Linked DNA regions of Leptothrix cholodnii SP-6. The protein of the gene in region 1 interacts with the protein of each later gene in a pairwise test. Links are inferred from orthologs where the notes say so. Each region holds a gene or a part of one and is shown on either strand. Other genes may lie near its edges.

What was found.
Region 2: the proteins of LCHO_RS14510 (region 1) and glnL interact in binary tests that used the Escherichia coli proteins (3 or more experiments, as listed by UniProt). The link is inferred for Leptothrix cholodnii SP-6 from one-to-one orthologs.

Annotation. Positions count from the first base shown.
Region 1 is NC_010524.1:3,190,759-3,194,006, reverse strand. The notes cover bases 33-2,966. They hold LCHO_RS14510 (P-II family nitrogen regulator), read left to right. Parts: upstream 33-1,297; coding sequence 1,298-1,636; downstream 1,637-2,966. Other genes in these bases: LCHO_RS14495 (DUF3106 domain-containing protein), read right to left, coding at 2,698-2,966; LCHO_RS14500 (RDD family protein), read right to left, coding at 2,141-2,701; LCHO_RS14505 (diacylglycerol kinase), read right to left, coding at 1,713-2,093; ettA (energy-dependent translational throttle protein EttA), read left to right, coding at 33-1,189. In the rest of the region: more of ettA, read left to right, coding at 1-32; more of LCHO_RS14495, read right to left, coding at 2,967-3,248. UniProt on the Escherichia coli protein: P-II indirectly controls the transcription of the glutamine synthetase gene (glnA). P-II prevents NR-II-catalyzed conversion of NR-I to NR-I-phosphate, the transcriptional activator of GlnA. When P-II is uridylylated to P-II-UMP, these events are reversed.
Region 2 is NC_010524.1:3,999,332-4,002,553, forward strand. What follows is about bases 1-2,908. They hold glnL (nitrogen regulation protein NR(II)), read left to right. Parts: upstream 1-871; coding sequence 872-1,945; downstream 1,946-2,908. Other genes in these bases: glnA (type I glutamate--ammonia ligase), read left to right, coding at 1-207; LCHO_RS17830 (hypothetical protein), read left to right, coding at 384-875; ntrC (nitrogen regulation protein NR(I)), read left to right, coding at 1,999-2,908. Also shown: more of ntrC, read left to right, coding at 2,909-3,222.

The DNA.
Region 1 (3,248 bases):
CATCGGCAAGCTCTCGGGTGGTGAGAAGCGCCGCGTCGCGCTGTGCCGCCTGCTGCTGTCCAAGCCCGACATGCTGCTGCTCGACGAACCCACCAACCACCTGGACGCCGAGTCGGTCGAGTGGCTGGAGCAGTTCCTGAGCCGCTTCCCCGGCACCGTGGTGGCCATCACCCACGATCGCTACTTCCTCGACAACGCCGCCGAGTGGATCCTGGAGCTCGACCGCGGACGTGGCATCCCCTACGAAGGCAACTACTCGACCTGGCTCGAGCAGAAGGAAAAGCGCCTCGAGCTGGAGCAGCGCACCGAGGACGCCCGCACCAAGGCGATGAAGATCGAGCTGGAATGGGTGCGCAAGAACGCCAAGGGCCGCCAGGCCAAGAGCAAGGCGCGCCTGGCCCGCTTCGAGGAACTGAGCGACTTCGACTACCAGAAGCGCAACGAGACGAACGAGATCTTCATCCCGGTGGCCGAGCGCCTGGGCACCGAGGTGATCGAGTTCACCAACGTCAGCAAGAGCTTCGGCGACCGGGTGCTGATCGACAACCTGAGCTTCAAGGTGCCGATGGGTGCGATCGTCGGCATCATCGGCCCGAACGGCGCCGGCAAGTCGACGCTGTTCCGCATGATCTCGGGCAAGGAGCAGCCGGATGCGGGCGAGGTCAAGATCGGCAAGACCGTCAAGATGGCCTTCGTCGACCAGAGCCGCGAATCGCTCGAAGGCGACAAGACGGTCTGGGAAGACCTGTCGGGCGGGCTCGACAACCTGGTGGTCGGCAAGTTCGTGATGCCCAGCCGGGCGTATCTGGGCCGCTTCAACTTCAAGGGCAACGACCAGCAGAAGCTGGTCAAGAACCTCTCGGGCGGTGAGCGCGGTCGTCTGCACCTGGCCAAGACCCTGGCCACTGGCGGCAACGTGCTGATGCTCGACGAACCGTCCAACGACCTCGACGTCGAAACCCTGCGCGCGCTCGAAGACGCGCTGCTCGAGTTCGCCGGCTCGGCGATGGTGATCAGCCACGATCGCTGGTTCCTGGACCGCATCGCCACGCATATCCTGGCCTGCGAAGGCGATTCGCAATGGTTCTTCTACCAGGGCAACTATCAGGAATATGAAGCCGACAAGAAGAAGCGCCTGGGCGAAGAAGGTGCGCGACCCAAGCGTGTGCGTTACAAGGCCCTGAAATAAGGCCGTCCGCACCGTTTCATGGCCTGCCTTGCGTTATCAGGAGCGCCTGTAACGCAGGGCAGTGAAATCGGTTAAATTGAGTCGCAGCAACGTTTTTGGAGCTTTGTCATGAAACAAATCACCGCGGTCATCAAGCCCTTCAAACTGGAAGAAGTGCGTGAGGCGCTGGCCGATGTCGGCGTCACCGGGCTCACCGTCACCGAGGTGAAGGGTTTCGGCCGTCAGAAGGGCCACACCGAGCTGTATCGGGGTGCGGAATACGTGGTCGACTTCCTGCCCAAGGTGAAGATCGAGGTGGTGGTCAAGACCGCCGACGTCGATCGCTGCCTGGAGGCGATCGTCAAGGCCGCCAAGACCGGCAAGATCGGCGATGGCAAGATCTTCGTGACGGCGGTCGAGCAGGTGGTGCGCATCCGCACCGGCGAGACCGACGAACAGGCCATCTGACGTCGTCATGGCCACCCGCTGCGGCGGGTCAGGACGCCCGTTCCGCTTCGGCTGAACGGGCTTTTTTCATGCGTCTTCAGGCCGTGAATCGAGCCCAGAGCGCCGCGGCCCAGATGCCGCCGCAGATCGCGAGCGCGATGAGGACGGCCGCGCTGCCGAAGTCCTTGGCGCGTTTGGCGAGTTCGTGCAGATCGAAGGAGATGCGGTCGACGGTGGCTTCGACGGCCGAGTTGAGCAGTTCGACGATCATCACCAGCAAGACGCTGCCGGCCAGCAGCGCCACCTCGACCCAGCCGCGGCCCATCCAGAAAGACAGGGGCAACAGGATCACGGCGAGCCAGGTCTCCTGGCGGAAGGCACTTTCGTTGCGGTAGGCGGCTTGCAGGCCTGACCATGAGTAGCCGGCCGCTCGCACGACCCGATCCAGGCCTGTGCGGCCTTTGTAGGGATTTGACATGCGCGCGATTGTGCCAGCGGGTCTTCGGGCGGCTGGCGTTCGCCGATTCAGCGTGATCTGGCGGCGCGCGGCAGATGGACCAGACGCGTGCCGCACAGCCGGTCATGCAGGAACTGGCGCTGCGGCATCCACCAGCTCAGGCCGGCGTACGCCAGCACGCCGACGATCAGCGCGCCGGATACGTCGCGGCTGCTGTGCCAGCCGGCCAGTTCGGCCACCAGCAGGGCCGGCAGGAACCACAGCCAGCTCAGCAGGTAGCGGGCTGCGGCCCGGGTCTGCGAGACGTCTTCGCCGCTGGCGGTCTGCAGGTGCAACTGCCAGGTCTTCATCGCCACGGTCTGGCGCCCTCTGGCCCAGAACCAGCTGAAGTAGACGCCCAGCACCACGAACATGAAGGCCTGCATGCCGTGGCGGCCGGCGAGGGCGTGCCGCTGCTGGGTCAGGACCGAATAGACAAAGCCCGCGATCATCACCACGCCGAACAGCAGCACGCCCTCGTAGACCATGGCAGCCAGGCGGCGGCGCAGGGTGGGGATATTGGCCGCGGCGGGGGTGTTTTCGGTGCGGGCCGTGCCGCTTGGCTCTCCGGCCAGGTTCACGGGATTCATTTCTGTGCTCGGGGAGGCTCCACGGCCGCGCCCTGCGGGCCGCGTTGCGGCAGCAGGGTCGCGCTGTCGACAAAGCCTGGCGTGGCTGCGATCTTGGGCATGCCTGCTTGTTGATGCCGTGGCGGAATCGGCTGCTGCGTGATCGGACGGGTGCTGGCGCCGACGGCGGCCTGCACGGTGGCGGGAGCCACCGGGCTGGGCTTGGCGATGGGGCGGCTGGTGTCGACGATGTTGGACTTGACCTGTGCCTGGCCGACCGGCTTGGCCGGCTTGACAGGCACCGGCTTGCGGTCGGCGGCCTGCTTGCTCAGGGCGTCCCGTTGTTCGGGTGGCAGGGACTTGTAGGCGTCCCAGCGGGCCTGGCGCTCGGTGGCGGGCACTTGCTTGACCTGCTCGAACTGCAGCCGTGCCGCGTTGCGCTGCGCCGGTGTCATGGCCGCCCATTCGGCCATTCTCGAGGTGGTGCGGGCCTGCTGTTCGGGCGTCATCTTCGGATAGCGGGCGGCGATGTCGATCCACTTCTGCTTGCGCAGCGCATCGATCTCGT
Region 2 (3,222 bases), 810 kb from region 1 along the record:
CCGGAAGAAGACGCGAAGATCCCGACCGTGTGCTCGAGCCTGGAACAGGCCCTCGAGTATCTGGACAAGGGCCGCAGCTTCCTGACCAAGGGTGGCGTGTTCACCGACTCGTACCTCGATGCCTACATCGAGCTGAAGATGCAGGAAGTCACGCGCATGCGCATGACCACGCACCCGATCGAGTTCGACATGTACTACACGCTGTGATCGGCAGGCGGCACCGCAAGGACGCCGCCTCCGTCGCCCAGCGAAAGACGGCCTGCGGGCCGTCTTTTTCGTTGCGGGGCCACACGCCAGCCCGGCGAGACGTTTGGGTGATACTGAAAGCCATGTCCCGATTCCCTCCTCCAGCGGCCGCCCTCCGGCCCGCATTCGCCTGCAGGATGGCGCTGGCGAGCGGCCTTCTGCTGCTGGCCGGCGCCGCCGCCCAGGCCCAGGACCGCATGGTCTATCGCTGTCCTGGCAATCTCTACACCGACCAGATCAGCAGCAAGGAAGCCGCCGAGCGCGGCTGCAAGACGCTCGAGGGCGCGCCCGTCACCGTGATCCAGAGCCGTCGCCCCGAGGCGCCGAAAGCGGCTGCCGCGGCCAGCGTCGGGGCGGCCAGCGGCGGCGCGTCGCGGCCGGCCGGCGAGACCCGGGTCGATCCGGCCGAGCAGCGCGCGCGCGACACCGACGCACGGCGCATCCTCGAGGCCGAACTGCGCAAGGAGGAAGAACGCCTGGCGCAGCTGCAGAAGGACGGTGGCGCGCTCGACGAACGCGGCCAGCCGCGCAGCGCCGACCGGCTGGCCGAGCTGAAGGCGGCGATCGCCCGAAAGGAAGCCGACGTGGCCGCCATCAAACGTGAAATCACCAAGCTGGGCAACCCATGAGTCTGTTGCGAGGCAACCCCTACGACGCCTTCGACCACCTCGCCACGATGGTGGCGGTGCTCAAGGCCGACGGCCGCTGCGTCTACGCCAACGCCGCCTTCGAGGCCGTGCTGGGCCTGCCGCGGCGGGCACTGCAGAAGTCGCGCATGTTCGACTGGTTCGTCGAGTCGCACCTGCTGCAGAGCACCTTCCGCGCGGTGGTCGACAACGAATACAGCACCGGCCGGCTCGAGGCGCTGCTGCGCCGCGCGCCCGGCAACAACGGCGATCCGCTGCCGGTGCATGCGATCGTCACGCAGATCGACCACGGCGAGCAGGTGCTGCTGGAGCTGGTCGAGATCGAGCAGCAGTCGCGCCAGGATCGCGAGACCCGCACGCTCGACCAGGTCCGCGTGACCAAGGAGCTGATCCGCAACCTGGCGCACGAGATCAAGAATCCGCTGGGCGGCATCCGCGGCGCGGCGCAACTGCTCGAGATGGAGCTCGACGACAAGTCGCTGACCGAATACACCCAGGTCATCATCCACGAGGCCGACCGCCTGCAGGCGCTGGTCGACCGGCTGCTGGCGCCGCACCGGCGCCCGCACATCGTCGCCGAGGTCAACATCCACGAGGTGCTGGAGCGCGTGCGCTCGCTGGTGCTGGCCGAGTTCTCGAAGGGGCTGGTGATCGTGCGCGACTACGACGCCTCGCTGCCCGAGTTCCGCGGCGACCGCGAGCAGCTGATCCAGGCGGTGCTCAACATCACCCACAACGCCGCGCTGGCGCTGACCCAGCGCCGCCAGGACGGCGACGCCCGCATCGTGCTGCGCACCCGCGCCGCCCGCCAGGTCACGATCGACCGCACCCGCTATCGACTGGCACTGGACTTGCATATCGAGGACAACGGACCCGGCGTGCCCGCCGAAATCCGCGATCGCATCTTCTTCCCGCTGGTCTCCGGCCGGGACGGTGGATCAGGCCTCGGATTGACGCTGGCACAGGACTTCATCCAGCAGCACCACGGCCTGATCGAGTGTGAAAGCGAAGCCGGGCGCACCGTGTTCAAGATACAGATTCCGCTGCCTTAGCCGGGCGCCTTCGTGCCCGGCGGTTGGCTCCGCACAGCCAGGACTGCCCAAGCATGAAACCCATCTGGATCGTTGACGACGACCAATCCATCCGCTTCGTTCTGGAGAAGGCACTGGCCCGCGAGGAGCTGCCGGTGCGCAGCTTCACCAATCCACGCGATGTGCTGCTCGCGCTCGAGGACGACTCGCCGCAGGTGCTGGTGAGCGACATCCGCATGCCCGGCGGCTCGGGCATCGACCTGCTGGCCAAGGTCAAGGAGCGCCACCCCGGCCTGCCGGTCATCATCATGACCGCCTACTCCGACCTCGACAGCGCCGTCTCGGCCTTCCAGGGCGGCGCCTTCGAGTACCTGCCCAAACCCTTCGACCTGCCGAAAGCGGTCGAGCTGATCCGCCGCGCGGTCGACGAGAGCCTGCGCGAGGAAAGTGTCGACGAGCACGTCACCGAAGTGCCCGAGATGCTCGGCCAGGCGCCGGCGATGCAGGACGTGTTCCGCGCCATCGGCCGTCTCAGCCAGAGCAACGTCACGGTGCTGATCACCGGCGAATCGGGCTCGGGCAAGGAGCTGGTGGCGCGCGCGCTGCACAAGCACAGCCAGCGCAGCGCCGGGCCGTTCGTGGCGATCAACACGGCGGCGATCCCGAAGGACCTGCTCGAGAGCGAACTGTTCGGCCACGAGCGCGGCGCCTTCACCGGCGCGCAGGCAACGCGGCGCGGCCGCTTCGAGCAGGCCGAAGGTGGCACGCTGTTCCTCGACGAGATCGGCGACATGCCGTTCGACCTGCAGACCCGCCTGCTGCGGGTGCTCAGCGATGGCCAGTTCTACCGCGTCGGCGGCCATTCGCCGCAGAAGGCCAGCGTGCGGGTGATTGCCGCGACCCACCAGAACCTCGAGGAGCGGGTGCGCGACGGCGCCTTCCGCGAAGACCTGTTCCACCGCCTCAACGTCATCCGCCTGCGCCTGCCGGCGCTGCGCGAACGGCGCGAGGACATCCCCGGGCTGGTCCGCCATTTCCTGCAGCGCAGCGCCAAGGATCTCGGCGGCGAGCCCAAGCGCCTGTCGGACGCGGCGATGGTCCTGATGGCGAATTTCGACTTCCCCGGCAACGTGCGCCAGCTCGAGAACATCTGCCACTGGCTGACCGTGATGGCGCCGGCCCAGGTGGTCGACCCGAAGGACCTGCCGCCCGAGGTGCTCGGCACCCTGCCGGCGATGGCGCCTGCGGGTGGCCACGGCCTGGTGTCGAGCCCTCCGATGCTGGCGCAACCGGGCAGC